DNA from 3 places in the Arthrobacter sp. 10L430 genome. Region 1 is predicted to be linked to each of the others. Evidence: riboswitches for the same ligand, from Rfam matches in the RefSeq annotation. Region 1 holds a riboswitch; each other region holds the start of a gene.
What was found. Region 1 has a riboswitch for cyclic di-AMP ahead of AC1DDG_RS19535 (hypothetical protein). Riboswitches for the same ligand answer to the same signal wherever they lie in the genome.
Positions count from the first base shown of each region.

Region 2: linked by a shared signal. The riboswitch ahead of AC1DDG_RS19035 (C40 family peptidase) and the one ahead of AC1DDG_RS19535 (hypothetical protein) in region 1 are both predicted to bind cyclic di-AMP.
Region 3: linked by a shared signal. The riboswitch ahead of AC1DDG_RS04955 (aggregation-promoting factor C-terminal-like domain-containing protein) and the one ahead of AC1DDG_RS19535 (hypothetical protein) in region 1 are both predicted to bind cyclic di-AMP.

Region 1 covers NZ_JBFTJD010000031.1:17,295-22,704, reverse strand. Annotated here, with positions in the region: gene AC1DDG_RS19545 (bile acid:sodium symporter family protein) at 1-459, opposite strand, end outside; gene AC1DDG_RS19540 (GGDEF domain-containing protein) at 621-1,760, shown strand; gene AC1DDG_RS19535 (hypothetical protein) at 1,922-2,740, opposite strand; cyclic di-AMP (ydaO/yuaA leader) riboswitch at 2,744-2,932, opposite strand; gene AC1DDG_RS19530 (SulP family inorganic anion transporter) at 3,054-4,556, opposite strand; gene AC1DDG_RS19525 (GTP pyrophosphokinase) at 4,562-5,410, opposite strand, start outside.
Region 2 covers NZ_JBFTJD010000029.1:45,504-50,913, forward strand. Annotated here, with positions in the region: gene AC1DDG_RS19025 (iron-dependent transcriptional repressor DtxR) at 1-76, shown strand, start outside; cyclic di-AMP (ydaO/yuaA leader) riboswitch at 210-454, shown strand; gene AC1DDG_RS19030 (M23 family metallopeptidase) at 459-1,280, shown strand; cyclic di-AMP (ydaO/yuaA leader) riboswitch at 1,430-1,588, shown strand; gene AC1DDG_RS19035 (C40 family peptidase) at 1,749-2,339, shown strand; gene AC1DDG_RS19040 (NlpC/P60 family protein) at 2,440-3,216, shown strand; gene AC1DDG_RS19045 (HNH endonuclease) at 3,439-3,939, shown strand; gene mobA (molybdenum cofactor guanylyltransferase) at 3,964-4,635, shown strand; gene AC1DDG_RS19055 (DUF6457 domain-containing protein) at 4,682-5,032, shown strand; gene AC1DDG_RS19060 (molybdopterin molybdotransferase MoeA) at 5,029-5,410, shown strand, end outside.
Region 3 covers NZ_JBFTJD010000003.1:174,321-179,730, reverse strand. Annotated here, with positions in the region: gene AC1DDG_RS04960 (HAMP domain-containing sensor histidine kinase) at 1-1,131, shown strand, start outside; cyclic di-AMP (ydaO/yuaA leader) riboswitch at 1,226-1,389, shown strand; gene AC1DDG_RS04955 (aggregation-promoting factor C-terminal-like domain-containing protein) at 1,395-2,213, shown strand; gene AC1DDG_RS04950 (bifunctional glycosyltransferase family 2/GtrA family protein) at 2,439-3,845, shown strand; gene AC1DDG_RS04945 (glycosyltransferase family 39 protein) at 3,842-5,410, shown strand, end outside.

The DNA of each region.
Region 1 (5,410 bases):
TGAGAGTGCAACATCGCCCTTGGCCAGGAACGCCATCACGTTGGAAGCCGTGCCGGAGGGTGCGCAACCCACCAGGATCAGGCCCACGGCAAGCGCGGGCTCCAAGTGAAGCAGCTGTGCGATCAGCCAGCCCGCTCCGGGCATGATCACGTAGTGGGCAACGATGCCGAGCACCACCGCCCAGGGCCGCTTGGCCACCGCCGCGAAATCCGGCGGCGTGAGCGTCAGGCCCATGCAGAACATGATGATGCCCAGCAGGTAAGGAACGCCGGGGCCAAGCGGTTTGAACGCACCGGGGAGAAGGAAGCCCGCCACGCCGGCGGCGAGCACCAGCAGGGGGAAAACGGTCACGGCGACGCGGGCAATCTTCGCCTCCGCGGCCAGTGCCGGGTTCAGGGGCTCGACGGCGGCGTCAGCGGCGACCGGAGCGGTTTCGGGTTTTGTTGTTGCCTCAAGCATCCAATAATGCTGACACTGAATTGCGCGTCGGGGAAATTCGTGAACAGATGTCAGACAAATGTGTCGGCGCTTACAAAAATTTTGGTAAGCGTCCTGATAGTTGAGCCTTCAGCGGTGCGATACTGGGTCAGCAACGAATGGTGATTCGGGGGAGATGCGGCATGGTGCTCGACACGGCAACACTGCGGGTTGCCTTTGCCGTGATGGCTCTGGCCCTGGGTCTCTTGTTTTACTTCTCGGCTTTCCGCAGTACGCGCTCCCCGTACAGCGGCTGGTGGTGCCTCGCCTTGCTGCTGTTTCTCTCGGGTTCCGCCTGCTTTCTCCTCAACGGCACGCCCCAGCAGTGGTGGGCCAATACGTTGGGGAATATCCTGCTCGTTGCTGGTGCGTCCAGTGCCTGGGCAGGCGCGCGTTCGCTGCGAACGCCGGGATACAACTTCTGGCTCCTCACCGCCGTGCCCGTCTCCGCGGGAATAGCCTCCGCTGTTGATCACCCCGGTTCGAACATCTGGTCCGGCGGCGCCGTTTTCCTGGCGTCGATGTCCCTGATGATCGGCCTCACGGCACGCGAACTGTGGCGCTTGGAGCCGGGCTATTCAAGGGTCCGTATCCCCATGGCCATCGTGGCTGCGGGCGTGTCGGCGTTCTACCTGGGCCGGCTGGTCGTGTTTATCGCCGACGGCCCGAACAGCCCAACGTTTGTCGCCTACTTCGGGTCCGCCGTGACCACGCTTGTCACCATGGTGCTCCTGGCGGTGGTTTCGTTCAGCATGGCCGGGCTCAGTACCGAACAGCAGACGCGGGCGCTGCGAACCGTCGCCACCCAGGACGGCCTCACGGGCCTTCTCAACCGTTCGGCGTTCCTGGACAGAGCAGCCAAGCAGTTGCGCCGCAGCCCGCTGACCGAGAGCTTTGGATCGCTGATCCTGGCGGACCTTGATCACTTCAAATCCATCAATGACACCTACGGCCACGCGGCCGGCGATCTGGCGCTTCGGGCCTTCGCCGACGCCTGCCGCGCGACCGTCCGCTCAACTGACATCGTGGGCAGGTATGGCGGCGAGGAGTTCATCCTGGTGGTACCGGGGGCAAGCCCCTACCGCGCCGAGACAATCACGGCGGAGATCAGCCGCCGGCTCGCCGACGGCGCCCTGCCCGATGTGCCCAGGATGCCCACGGTCAGTTACGGCATCGCCGTGATCGAAGCCGGAACGGCAAGCCTGGACCAGCCGATCGCCGCCGCCGATGCCGCGCTGTACGAGGCAAAGTCCCGGGGGCGCAACCGCAGCGTGCAGGGCTGAGTGGGCGGGCCTGCCGAGCACGAAAGAGCCGGTGCACCGCTGCCCCCAAGGCAGCGGAACACCGGCTTGTTTCAGCGCGCAGCTCATTCCAGCGCGCGGCTCGTTGCAGCGCGCAGCTCGTTCCAGCGCGTGGCAGGAGTGCGCACAGCGAATGCGGGCTGTTAGGCGTGGGCTCGCACGAAGGTGACCGGACCCGTGGCGGTCAGCCAGGACAGCGGGTGCACCACGGTCTCGTTGACACCGTTCATGCCGCCGCTGAGGACCTTGCCTCCGCCGACGAAGATTCCCACGTGGCCGGACTGCACAACCATGTCTCCGGGCTGGGGCGTGGAGACGACGGATCCGTAGTTCATGAACTGCATCGGCGCGAGGTCGCCCACCGGAATGCCGGAAGCGCCCAGGGCCTTCTCCACCATCGCGGTGCAGTCCTGGGTGATCCCCAGCTGTGCGTAGGCGGCCGAGACCATCGAGGCGTTCACGCTGCCGGCTGCTGCTGCGTGAGCAGGAGCCTTCGCGGGAGCCGGGGCCGCCTGGACGGTGATCTTCGGAGCCGGCGCGATCTTCGGCGCCGGAGCGGCAACAGGTGCAGCAACCGGAGCGGCAGCAGGTGCCGGGGCAGCAGCGGGGGTTGCGGCGGCCGGGGCCGGTGCTTCAACCACGGGCGCTTCCACCACGGGTGCCGGGGTGGACTTCACAGCGGGGCGCTCGAAGTCGATCTTGACGCTGGCGTCCGCGCTCAGCGGCGCCTGTACCTGGCTGACGGCTTCGGGGGCCGCGGCCGGGGCCGCGTTCTTCTGGGCCGGGGCGGTGGCGGCGTTCGCTGCCATGCTGCCGGTGAAGGCAAGTCCCGATGCTGCGAGGATGACGGCGGCCTGGCGTCCCAGTCCTCCGGCGTTGGCCGTGACAGCGCGGGAGACGGAAGCGAAGCGGTTTGAACGGCCGGCCGCTGTGCGGCGGGCAGGGGTAGTGCGTGACGACATGAAGGAGCCTCTCCCGATGCCTGCGAGGTGAGCTGTCGGATTCGGATGGGAGACACCCGGCCGCGCGCCTGAACGGAATCAGGAACTGTGCGGCTTCACCCCAAGGCCCGTAGAAACAGGCCGAAAATTGGTTTCCCCGTCTCTGCCGGACATGGTCTTCGAGAGGATCCCGGGCTGCGGCAGAGTTAGGCAATCAGCGCGGGAGCGCCCTCCTCGGTGAGGAAGGCACGGTTCAACGGTACGCGAGCAAACGCCGAAAGTCACATTAAGGTAACGACACGCTGTTATGTGCGGGATTTTCGGGCTGTATGCATTAGTGCCCGGCGTTGAGTTTGCCGGCCAGCCTTTCGCGCATCTGGATGCTGGCAGAGTTCAGGCCGATCAGCTCAACCTCCCGGCCGTGGCGCCGGTACTTCTCCGTCACCGCGTCCAGTACGGCGACGGTGGAGGCGTCCCAGAGGTGCGAGGCGTGCAGGTCGATGACTACTCCGGAGATGCGCGGCTCGGCGTCCTGGGCGTAGTCGAACTGCGTGTAGAGGTCGTTGGAGGAGGCGAAGAACAGTTCGCCGTCCACGGTGTACGTGGCCACGGTCCTGCCGTTCAGCTCCACCTCGGTCCGTTCAACGGTGGCGAAGTGGGCCACGCGCCGGGCGAACATGGCCATCGCCGCGAGCACCCCGACGCCGACGCCGATAGCCAGGTTGTGCGTCGCCACCACGGTGGCCACGGTAATCACCATGACAGCGGTCTCGGACCTCGGCATGCGCTTCAGGGTCTTCGGAGCCACCGAGTGCCAGTCGAAGGTGATGGCCGAAACGAAAATCATGACGGCCACCAGGGCGGCCATGGGGATAAGCCCCACGACGTCGCCCAGCACCACCACCAGCACCAGCAGGAAGACGCCGGCCAGGAAGGTGGAGATCCGGCTCCGCGCACCGGAGCCTTTCACGTTGATCATGGTCTGGCCGATCACGGCACAGCCGCCCATGCCGCCCAGGAAACCGGTGACGATGTTAGCCACGCCCTGCCCCCAGGATTCACGGGTCTTATTGGAGCGAGTGTCCGTGATGTCATCCACGAACTTGGCTGTCATGAGTGATTCCAGCAGGCCCACGAGCGCCATGGACAGTGCAAAGGGCGCGACCACCTGGAGCGTCTCCCAGGTCAGGGGAACGTTGGGGATGAATACCGAGGGGAGGCTTTCCGGCAGCTGCCCCTTGTCCTGGACGGCGGGGACTTCGATGCCGGTAAGGACGGTGACGACGGTGAGCAGCACGATCGCCACCAGCGGCGACGGCACCGCCGTCGTGATTCGGGGAAGGCCGACGACGATCAGAAGTCCCGCTGCCACCAGCGGATAAACGAGCCACGGGACACCGATGAGTTCAGGCAGCTGGGCCATGAATACGAGGATGGCCAGCGCGTTGACGAACCCCACCATCACGGAGCGGGGGATGAAGCGCATGAGCCGGGTGACGCCGAGGGCAGCCAGCAGGATCTGGAACACGCCGGCCAGGATCACTGCGGAAATCAGGTAGTCCAGCCCGTGGCTGCGCATCAGCGGGGCGATCACCAGGGCCACGGCACCGGTGGCTGCCGAGATCATGGCGGGCCGGCCGCCCACGAAGGAGATGGTCACGGCCATGGTGAAGGAGGCGAACAGGCCGATCCGGGGGTCCACCCCGGCGATCACCGAGAAGGCGATGGCCTCCGGGATCAGGGCGAGAGCCACCACGAGGCCTGCCAGCGCCTCGGTTTTGAGGCGGCGCGGGGAGCGGAGTGTTGCCCGGACGGACTGGAGCTGTTCGGGTTTCATGGTCCCTACTTCTTGGTCTGGCGGTAGCGCTCGATCTGTTTCAGCCGCCGCAGGAGGCTGTCGCGCCGCGGGTGCGGAACGGCGTCGGGCGCCTCTGCGGTGAGGTCAATGTGTTTGGTGCCGTACTGCCAGAGGAGGAGGTCATCCAGCAGCCGGTCCGGGCCGGGGGAGTAGCGGTGGTCCAGGGCCTTGCGGACCTCAGTGATGCGGTTGGCGCTGAGGAGGCCGGCGAGCTGGACCGTCTGGTTCAGGCCGTGGGCTGCCATGAGTTCGGCGGCCCAGCCCCAGTCGTCATCCACTTTACGGTCTACGTGCGGCAGCAGCGTACGCCAGACGTCGCGGATGCGGTTGGGCGTGAGCTGCGCCGCGCCCTCACCCTCCAGGTCCCAGTAGCCGCGGACCTCCTCGTAGCGTTCATGCAGGTCCGCGAAGGCGCTCTCGACGGTTTCCAGCATGGCGGCCGTGGCCGTGAACTGGCGGTCGAAATGCGGGGTCCATGCCCGGGGGTCCTCGGCCTTGAAGCGGATGTCATGCTCGATCTCGCTCCACGCGTGCGCAAACACCGTGCGGATCTGGCATTCGAAGAAGTAGCTGCCGTTGGGCTGTGCTTCGGGGTTTAAGACGTGCTGGTACTCCTTGACGGCCTCGTTCTGGATGGTCCGCAGGATCAGGTGGCGGCTCGAGTAGCCGTAGGTCCCGGACTCAATGGAGCCGATGTCCTTCTCGCGGTCGCCGCGGCAGTCGAACAGCTGGCGCTGCCGTTTGATGAGGTTGGCCACCACTGCGTTTTCCGTGGGCAGCTTGGTGATGACGCGGACGCCCACCATGTCATTGAGCGTGCGGAACGGATCGGG
Region 2 (5,410 bases), on a different contig from region 1:
CCGTGTGCCGGGGATCGAAGGCGCCCTCGAACTGCCACCGGAAGTGGCCGCCCACGTGTTTGTCCGCGTCAGCTGACGTGCTGGCCCGTGATTTGTCTGACATCAGGTGGCAGGATGCCCTACGACTTTTGCACAGCTTAGATAACGGAATTATTACTGCCCACTTTAATCACTTATAGTTAAACAGCAGCGCCGATACTAAAGCGTTACCTGATCTGGAGCCGAACTCTGCCAGCGGATCAGTCGCACGAGTCACCTTCTGGCAGAGGCGGGGGAACCACAACCGGCCGTTGAAAAACGGCCTTGGGGTGAAGTCCGCAGCAGCAAGCCACTTTCCGCAGATGGAATCTCCCGGGATACCCCTGTGCCGAAACGCTTGTCACGGCGGACCGGGTCGATGATCTCTCTGACCCGAATCCGACAGCTAACTTCGCAGGCTATCCAGAGAGGAACACTTCTTGACCATGCAGAATGCCCGGGGCCGCCGCCGCGCGGCCGGCCCCGCTGCGGAGCCGCGCGCCGCCGAAGTCTTCGCAGGGGAGCGTCCGCGGGATGCGCAGCGCGAAGCACGGAGGCACCGCAGTCCGTTCCGCCAGGTCACCGACTTCGCAGCCGCAAGCGGAGTGGGCCAGAAGGCGGGAGTCGCACTGGCTGCCACAGGCCTCCTGCTGACAGTCACGGTTCCTGCAACCAGTCCGGTCATGGCCACCGCTGACCAGGGCGGCGCCGCGGCGCTGTCCTCCCGTGTCCAGCCGCAGGTGTCCGCTGAGGCGGCCGCAAAGATCGACTTCAGCCGAACGTCCGTCTCCACCCAGGGTGACCCGGACAGCAAGCTCAAGCAGCTCCTCAGTGCACAGTCGGCCGGCAGCATCACCCGCGCCGCCTCGGCGGGCAGCCTTGGTGCGCCCCTGACCACCATGGTCAAATCGTCTCCGTTCGGATACCGCGTCAGCCCGATCACCGGGGGCTCCGGGGAATTTCACCGGGGCCAGGACTTTGCCGCCGAGTGCGGAACCCAGGTGTTCGCCGCGGCCAGCGGCACGGTCACCTTCGCCGGTTGGCACCCCTACGGGGGCGGCAACAGGGTTGTGATCAACCACGGCAACGGCCTCGAGACCACGTATAACCACCTGTCCTCTTCGAGTGTCCGCGTCGGCCAGAAGGTCAACCGCGGTGACGTAATCGCTCTCAGCGGGACCACCGGCGCCTCGACGGGCTGCCACCTCCACTTCGAGGTGATGGTCAACGGAGAAGTCGTTGACCCCCTGGGCTGGCTTTAAGCAAAACCGATGGAGAACTCTCGCATTCTTGTGACATGCCGTGACCTGAATGTGACATTCGCTCCGAACTGCTGTACCGTCTAAACCGCGTCAACTTTTCCGAAGTTGACGCCTTTGAGTGGATTGCCTAACTCTGCCACCGCTCAAGGTCCGTTCGCATGACATCGTCTGGCAGGGGCGGGGGAACCAATTTTGGTCTTCGCAAGAAGGCCTTGGGGTTAAGTCGCAAAGCTTCCCAGGAAGCGGCGCGGCCGGGTGACTCCCATCCGAATCCGACAGCTCACCTCGTAGGCATTGGGAGAGGCTACCTTCGTGTCTTCACGCCACAATTCTGCGCGCCACCGTGCGCAAACGGTTCGTACGAACCCGTTGGACTCAGTGTCCAAGGCAGTAAGCGCCAATGCCGGCACAGTAGGTCGCCAGGCAGCTGTTATCGCAGCTGCTTCAGGGCTCATCCTGAGCATTGGCATGCCGGCTAACGCAGCCGACACCAACATCGGTGTTTCCGCCTCCACGGAGTCCGGATCCCAGGCCACGCAGCTTGCTGTGACCGCCGCACCAACCGCAACTGTCTCCTTCGAGCGTCCTGCCGTCACCACCGAGGCAGCGCCGGTCATCGAGACTCTGGCCGCGCAGTCCAGCGACGACGCGGCCAATGGTGCAACCGATACTGCCAAAACCGTTACTGCCAAGGCGAGCAAGCTGGTGGATGCCGCAGGCTCCGCCGCCGCAACGTCAGGGCTGGCGGCCATTGCCTACACCGGTATCGGCCACCCGTACGTCTGGGGTGGCACCACTCCTAACGGCTGGGACTGCTCCGGCTTCACCCAGTGGGTTTACGCGCAGGCAGGCATCAGCATTCCCCGCGTCAACGCCTGGACTGCAATGAAGCCCACCTCGACACCCGCTCCGGGCGACCTGGTCATGCAGAACGGCGGCGCCCACGTGGGCATCTACGTTGGCAACGGCATGATGATCAGCGCCCTGAACCCTTCGGATGGAACGATCCTGCACGCTGCGTCCGCCACGGGCACGTCCTCCTTCTTCACCCTTCGCTAAAAATCCCGTTCGGGACGCGCCGGCTTACCCCCAAGATGCCGGCGCGTCGCTAAGCCACGTCCTGCTACCGCGGTCCGTGGAACACGAAAGAGAGAAACTTATGACTACACGTGCGACCATTGCACGCCACCGCGCCGAGGTCACCAAGACCCACTCGCTGGCTGTCATCGCCAAGGCTGTCGGCGACAACGCCGGTGGCATGGGCCGCCAGGCCGCAGTTATCGCTGCCGCGTCCGGCCTGGTCCTGACCAGCGGTATCGCTGCAAACGCTGCCGAGACCAACGTTCAGCGTGAATCGGTTCCTGTTTCCGCCCTGGAAGTGCAGTCTGTTGCTCCGGCAACCATTTCCGCTGCGTCCAGCATCGCCATCTCCTACGAGAAGCCGGCTGTTTCCACCACGGCCGCTCCCGTCGTCGAGGCACCCAAGCCCGTCGTTCAGGTGCAGGAAGCTGCTCCCGCCGTCGAGGCTGCTCCGGCAGTAAAGACCGCCGCTGCCGTTGAGGCTGCTCCGGCTGCTCCTGCCGCCGCCAAGACCGCTTCCGGAAGCGGCATGGGCGCCTCGATCGCCGCTGCTGCTTACGCGCAGCTGGGTGTTTCACAGGACTGCACCGCGCTGGCCACCAACTCCCTGGCCGCCGTGGGCATCAACTACCACGGCTGGCCGGCAGGCTACCTGTCCCTCGGCCGCACCGTCAGCGCTGCTGAAGCCCAGCCGGGCGACCTTGCCTACTACGAAAACGGCGGCATGGGCATGGCCCACATCGCTGTCTACGTCGGCAACGGCCAGGCTGTCCACGGCGGCTGGAACGGCGGAACCACCGCACTGTTCAGCGTAAACGTCGGCTCCGGCCCGGTCTTCATCCGCGTCGGCGGCTAAGACTACCAAGGCTTAGAAAAGGACCCCTGCCACTGCGGCAGGGGTCCTTTTGCATGCCCGTAGGCCCGGTTGCCATGCCGACACGGCGTCGGAGTGCATTCCGTCGATTCGCCGATCTGCCCCTTGAGTGTTTACTCTTGTGGTGTCGATCCATAGCCCGGACATGCAGAGGGCAGCCGGCCCTCGCGCCTCTGCCGGGTGCGGCCGTGAAGAGGTATGTGCATGCGCACTCTCGTTCTGAATGCTGGATATGAACCGCTGGCGGTTGTGACCTTCCGCCGGGCGCTGGTCCTTGTGCTCACCGGAAAAGCTAGCGTGGTGGCCGAAGGCGACGATCCTGTCGTCGGGCCGCAGGACATCATGGGCCGCCCGTCCGTGATCCTCCTTAACCGCTACATCCGGCCGCGCTACAACATGATCACCGCCGTCAGCCGGCGTGGCGTCCTTCGCAGGGACGGGCACCGGTGTGCCTACTGCGGCAAGGCAGCCCACACCATTGACCATGTCCAGCCAAAATCGCGGGGCGGTGCCGATTCATGGGAGAACCTCGTGGCGGCCTGCCTCCGCTGTAATAACGTCAAGGGAGACCACACGCCTGCTGAAATGGGCTGGAAGCTGCGGTTCGCCCCGGCGCCGCCCGTAGGCACCATCTGGCAGATCAAGGAACTGGAGAAGCCCACGCCGGCGTGGGATCCGTTCCTGCTTCCGGAGACCGCCGCGTAACCTGCCCGGCACTACGCTGGGGATGTGGAATTCGACGCAATAATCCTTGCCGGCGGCCGCTCCTCGCGGCTGGGCGGCTCGCCCAAGTCCGAGCTGACATACGACGGCGAGAGCCTCCTTAGCCGGTCCATCGCGGCTGCCCGTGGTGCCCGCCGGATTGTGGTGGTGGGCCCGGACACGAACCTTCCGCCCGGCGTGCTGAACTGCCGCGAGGATCCTCCCTTCGCCGGGCCTGCTGCGGCGATCGCCGCAGGCCTGGACCGGCTGCAGCGGCCGGACCCGGCACCGGACGCTGGAACAGCTGAAAGACGGGAAGGCACGGAGACGCAGGCCGCCACACTGACCCTGGTTCTCGCGTGTGACATGCCGCGCGCGCCGGATGCCGTCCATGCTCTTCTGGACGCTCTCCGGGCTGCGGCCCCCGGAGATGCCGCGCGTGCCTCCCAGGGCAAAGATGGCGTCATGGCCGCATCCGGAGACGGACGCCGCCAGCCGCTGGCCGGCTTTTACAGCACGGCTGCGCTAAAACGCGCCGTGGACGATGCAGCCGCACGGAACACCCTGGATCACGGGTCAGTTTTCGCTCTCCTTGCTAGGCTTGACGTACAGGCTGTCACCGTCCCCGCCGGCTCCACAGATGATGTGGATACCTGGGATGATGCCGCCGCATTAGGAGTCGAAGGGCAGGGACGATGAGCCCGGCCCGGAACGTCGCAGCCGCAGTTTGAGTTTGGAGGCAGGCATGAAAAGCCAGGACGAAACGCTTGAGGAGTGGTGCCGGCTGCTGCTTCGGGCCTTCGAGCTCGAAGACGTGCAGGTGGATGTCAATGAAGTGCTGTCGCTTGCCGGAGTGGCCGCCCACTCGGTGGTGCGGCCAGCGGCGCCGCTGACCACATTCATAGCCGGGTTTGCTGCGGGTCTTGCGTCCGGTTCGGGCCAGGCCCCGGATTCCACCTCCATGAAAGCGGCAATGGACGTCGCCCGCTCCGTCACCAAGGTGTACGCGGCCGAAGAGCAAGGGGAGGACTCCGTCTCGCCGGCGGTGGGCACCTCCACAGGCGTTCCGGCTCCCAGCGGGACACCGGGGGAATGACCGCCGCCCCCGGACATCCAACTGCCGATGCCATGGAGCTGACCGCCGCCCCCGCCGAGGACAGCGCCGCTGCCGGAAACGTAACTCCCTCCCGGGGGACTTCCGGGACTGGAACCCTGTCCCCGGACGATTCCGCCGAAAGCGGTGCCGAGGCTAAGGACGCCGCCCCCGGGAAACACCTGGCGCACACCTGGGAGGAAGCGCGGCAGGCCGCCTTTGATTGCGCCGCCCCGATCCCGGCTGCCCCGGTTCCCCTCCGTGAGGCACTGGGCAGGACACTGGCTGCCGACATCACGGCGCTGCAGGACATGCCCCATTACGCGTCCTCTGCCATGGACGGATGGGCCGTCAGCGGCACCGGTCCCTGGATCCTTGCCG
Region 3 (5,410 bases), on a different contig from region 1:
GACCGCACCCTGTCCACGGGGGCCTACCGGCTGGTTGCCGCCCAGTCGCCCTATGGCGACGTCATGGTGACCGGGCTTCCCCTCACCGAAAAGCAGAACACCCTGACGTCCCTTGTTGTGACCATCACCTTGGTGTCGCTGGGTGGCCTCGTCCTCATCGGCCTCGCCGGAACCGTGCTCATCCGCCGCACCATGAAGCCGCTCGAACAGCTCTCGGAGGTGGCCACGCAGGTTTCCCGCCTGCCCCTCGACGCCGGTGAGGTGGCACTCGCCGTCCGCGTCCCGCCGTCGAACGCCCACCCCGGAACGGAAGTGGGCAGCGTAGGCCATGCCCTCAACCTCATGCTGGACAACGTGTCCAATGCCCTCGAGGCGCGGCAGGAGAGCGAAATGAAGGTCCGCCAGTTCGTGGCCGACGCGTCGCACGAGCTCCGCACGCCGCTCACGGCCATCCGCGGCTACACCGAGCTGATGCGCATGACCGAGAAGTTCACGCCCGACGGCCAGCGCTCCCTCGCCCGCGTCCAGAGCCAGTCCGTGCGGATGACCACGCTGGTGGAGGACCTCCTGCTGCTCGCGCGGCTTGACGAGGGGCAACCGCTAAAGCTCAGCGACGTGGACCTCACGCAGCTGGTGATCGAGACAGTTAGCGATGAAAAGGTCATGGCGCCCGACCGCAACTGGCACCTCGAACTTCCCGAAGAGCCGGTAGTGGTGCGCGGCGACGCCTCACAGCTTCACCAGGTGCTGGTCAACCTGCTCTCCAACGCGCGCAAGCACACCGGGCCGGGCACCACGGTGGTCACCGGAGTCATGAGGTCCGCCGACGGCAGTGCAGTGATCACCGTGACGGACGACGGCGCGGGCATCCCCGCGGAGTTCGTGGACCGGGTCTTCGCGCGTTTTGCCCGCGCAGACGCGGCCCGGGCGACCCCCGTGCCGGCGGCGCCGGGCGCCCAGACGGCGGCCCCGTCCGGGCAGGCTTCCGCCGAAGGAACCAGCGGGCTGGGGCTTTCCATTGTGCAGTCGATCGTGGAAGCCCACGGCGGCACGGTGGAGGTCTCCTCACGGCCCGGCCGCACCGAATTCGCGGTCCGACTGCCTGCACAAGGCGACGCGCCGTCGTCGTGATCTCTGTTACCTAAATGTGACTTAAGCGTGAGCCTCCTGTACGGTCGATAGAGTGCGGCCACCACCAGGGCCGCATATCCGGATGGACGCCCAGCTCTGCCGCTTCCCGGATTCCGCTTGACCAGGCAGAGGCGGGGGAACCAGAGTCCCGGGCAATCCGCATCAAGCCCTTGGGGTGAAGCCGACACGTGAATCGCCGTGCGGCCGGATGACCTCATCCGAACCCGACAGCTAACTCCGCAGGTGTTGAGAGGCAATCCACCATGTCTGAATTCAAGGTACAAACGCGCCCTGATCGCGCTTCCACGCAGTCCCGGCAGAAGCTTTCACGCCACCGCGCCGAACCTGTCCGGCCCATGTCGGCCTGGGGCCGGCTCACTGCTGACATCCCGTCATTCGGCCGCCGCGCGGCCGTGGTGACCACGGCGTGTGCCGTGCTCATCGGTGTCGGTGCGGCCAGCCAGGCCGCCGAGCAGGCTGCCCCGGTAGCCAGCCCCGCAGCGGCCTCCGCCACGGCCGACGCGGCGTCAACGCTCAACTTCGACAAGACGCTGATCTCCGCCCTGCCGGCGCCGACATCAGCCGCTTTGGCCCCGCAGTCCGCCGCCAAGCCGGCCGCCGCCGCGAAGGCTCCCGCTGCCAAGGCCGCCCCGAAGGCAACGGCAGCCAAGCCCGCCGCTGCTCCGGCGAAGGCTGCTGCCGTGCCGGCTGCCAAGGTGGCCCCGGTCCGGGCTGCCGCTCCGGTGGCTAAGCCCGCTGCTCCTGCCGCGGTGGATGACCCCGCCGGCGCTCAGGCTTATGCAGCCAGCAAGCTGTCCTCCTTCGGCTGGGCCGCGGACCAGATGCAGTGCCTGCAGAGGCTCTGGACCAAGGAGTCCGAATGGCGCACCACCGCCACCAACGCGAGCAGCGGCGCCTACGGCGTGGTGCAGTCCCTGCCTGCCGAGAAAATGGCGAGCGCCGGACCGGACTACCGCACCAACTACCGCACGCAGATCAACTGGGGCCTGGACTACGTCAAGGAACGCTACGGCTCCCCCTGCAGCGCCCTGAACTTCCACCTCGCCAACAACTGGTACTAAGCCGCCAGTCGGTGGGAAGCGGAGCGCGCGTTTCTGCACCCCTTTGAGTTTTTCGACGGCCCCCGGATCCACGTGATCCGGGGGCCGTCGGCGTCTCTGCACGTGGGCGCGGCCGGGAAGCGGTGCAGAAATGCGGCGGCCGCCCTTCCAAGGGGCCAAAACTTCCACAGCCCCCGCACAGCTTCGCCCTAAAACCCTCATATGAGGCCCCGCCACTGTTGAAGCATGACCCTCACAGACCAGGCCTCAGGAACCCAGCCGCACCCTCCACTGCACCCCCAGCCGCCCGCGCGGGTCCACTCCGCGCCGTCTGACGGGCACAGCCCGGCCGTTGCCCGTGCACGGCATCTGCGGCGCTCACCCATCGACACCGCCGCCGCGGTTCCCGTGCTGGACGTGACCATCCCCGTCTACAACGAGGAACGCGACCTGGAGGAGTGCCTGCGCCGGCTGCATGCGCATCTCCGGGGCAGCTTCCCGCACCCGTTCCGCATCACCGTGGCGGACAACGCGAGCACGGACGACACCCTCAAGACCGCCGAGCGGGTGGCCAGGGAGCTGCGAGAAGTGTCAGTGGTGCACCTCGAGGAGAAGGGCCGCGGCAACGCCCTCCGCAAAGTGTGGCTGGCCTCGCCGTCACCCGTCCTGGCGTATATGGATGTGGACCTCTCTACCGACCTCGCGGCTCTGGGTCCCCTCCTGGCACCGCTGATTTCCGGGCACTCAGACCTCGCCATCGGCACGCGGCTGACACGCAATTCCAGGGTGGTCCGCGGGCCCAAGCGCGAGTTCATCTCCCGCAGCTACAACTTCCTGCTCCAGTCCGTGATGGGGGCGCACTTCAGCGATGCGCAGTGCGGTTTCAAAGCGATCCGGGCGGACATCGCCCAACAGATCCTGCCGCACACCGTGGACAACGCCTGGTTCTTCGACACCGAGCTCCTGGTCCTGGCCGAAAAGTGCGGGCTCCGCGTCCACGAAGTTCCGGTGGACTGGACGGACGATCCGCATTCCAGTGTGGACATCGTCCAGACCGCCCTCGCGGATGTCCGCGGCATGGCCCGGCTCAGCAGGGATATGGTGTCCGGGCGCATTCCCGTCGCCGAGCTTCGCGGTGCGCTGGCCCGCGGCCCCCTTCCCGCGGCCTCCCGCAGCCAGGAACAGAGCCCCAGCGGCAGCCTGTTCGGCCAGCTGGTCCGCTTCGGTACCATCGGCGCAGCGTCCACCCTGGCCTACCTGCTGCTCTTCTTCCTGTGCCGCAATTTCATGGATCCGCAGCTCGCCAATTTCCTGGCCCTGCTCACCACGGCCGTGGCCAACACCGCGGCCAACCGGCGCTTCACCTTCGGCATCGCCGGCGGCAGCGACGTTGCGCGCCATCACTTTGAGGGTCTTCTGGTCTTCGGGATCGGTTGGGCCCTCACCTCCGGGGCGCTCGTCCTCGTCCATGGAAGCACGACGCCGGACCGCTGGCTTGAGCTGGTCACCGTCACCGCGGCCAACCTCGCCGCCACGGCGGTGAAGTTCCTGCTGTTCAGGCTATGGGTGTTCCGACGGCGGCAGTCGCCGCCGGTGCACCAGGCTTCCGCCGCCACAGACTCCAAGACCGCTGAAGAAGAGGCAAGCAAATGACCACCACAGTGAGCCGTGCAGAGCACCGCACGGAGGCCGAATCCGGCGCAGAACAGGAACGGGGCGTCTCCGGGCAGACGCCGGTGTCGCGTTCACGCCTTCATTCCCTGCTGACGGGAAACCAGTCCCGCTGGGTCCGACCGTCAGCCGCGCTGCTGCTGGCCTTCTCGGCGGTCCTGTATCTCTGGAACCTCGAAGCCACCGGATACGCCAACTCGTTCTATGCCGCGGCCATCCAGGCCGGCACCAAGGACTGGACCGCCTTAGTGTTCGGCTCCCTCGATGCCGGGAACGCGATCACCGTGGACAAGCCGCCGGCGGCACTCTGGATTCCTGCCCTGGCCGGGCGGATCTTCGGCTTCTCGCCGCTTAGCATGCTGGTGCCGCAGGCACTCATGGGTGTGGCCGCCGTCGGGCTTCTCTACCTGACCGTGAAACGTGTGTCCGGTCCGGCCGCCGGGCTGCTGGCCGGCGGTGCACTGGCCCTGACCCCCGTGGCCGCGCTGATGTTCAGGTTCAACAACCCGGACGCCCTGCTAACGCTGTGCCTGGTGCTGGCAGCATATTTCACCACCCGCGCCATCGAAAAGGCCGGCTGGAAGTGGCTGGCCGTGGCCGGTGCCGTGATCGGACTCGCGTTCCTGACCAAGATGCTGCAGGGCTTCCTGATTGTGCCCTGCCTCGCGCTGGCTTACGTCTGGGCCGCGCCCACCACCCTGGGCCGGCGGGTGCTGCATCTGCTGGCGGCTGCCGGCGGTATCGTCCTCGTCGCGGGCAGCTACATCGCGCTGTTCCAGCTCACGCCCGCCTCAGCACGTCCTTACATGGCGGGCTCGGAAAACAACAGCTTCCTGGAACTCACGTTCGGCTACAACGGTTTGGGCCGCATCACCGGTTCGGGAGGGGGCACGCCCGGCGGCGGAACCGCCCCAGGCGCCGGCGGCGGCATGTCCGGCAACGTGGGCTTCGGCGGAGCGGCCGGCATTACACGGATGTTTGGTGGCAGCTTCGGGGGCGAGGTGTCCTGGCTGCTTCCGGCTGCGCTGATCCTGCTCGTTGCGGGCCTCTGGTTCACACGCCGCGAGACCCGCACCTCCCGGACCCGGGCGGCCCTGATGCTGTGGGGCGGCTGGCTGCTGGTGACGGCTGGAATCCTGAGCTTCATGGGAGGAACGGTCCATCCCTACTACGTTGTGGCGCTGACACCGTCCATCGCGGCGCTGGTGGGAATCGGTTCCGTTGAACTGTGGCGCGGGCGGTCCTACTGGCCAGCCAGGACCGTTCTGGCCGCAACAGTCCTGACGGCCTCCGTTTGGTCCGCAGTGCTGTTGGGCCGCGACGCGTCCTGGCTGCCCTGGCTCAGGCCGGCCGCAGTTGTCCTCGGCGTGCTGGCGGCGGCAGCGCTGGCGCTGCGGCTCGACTCGCTCCAGAACGTTTCCGCACGGCTGCGCAAGTCTGCGGCGGCCGGTGTTGTGGTCGTTTCGCTGCTGGCGGGCGGGCTCGGCAGCACGGCCTGGACCTTCGCCACCGCCGCCCAGCCCCACTCCGGTTCCATTCCGACGTCG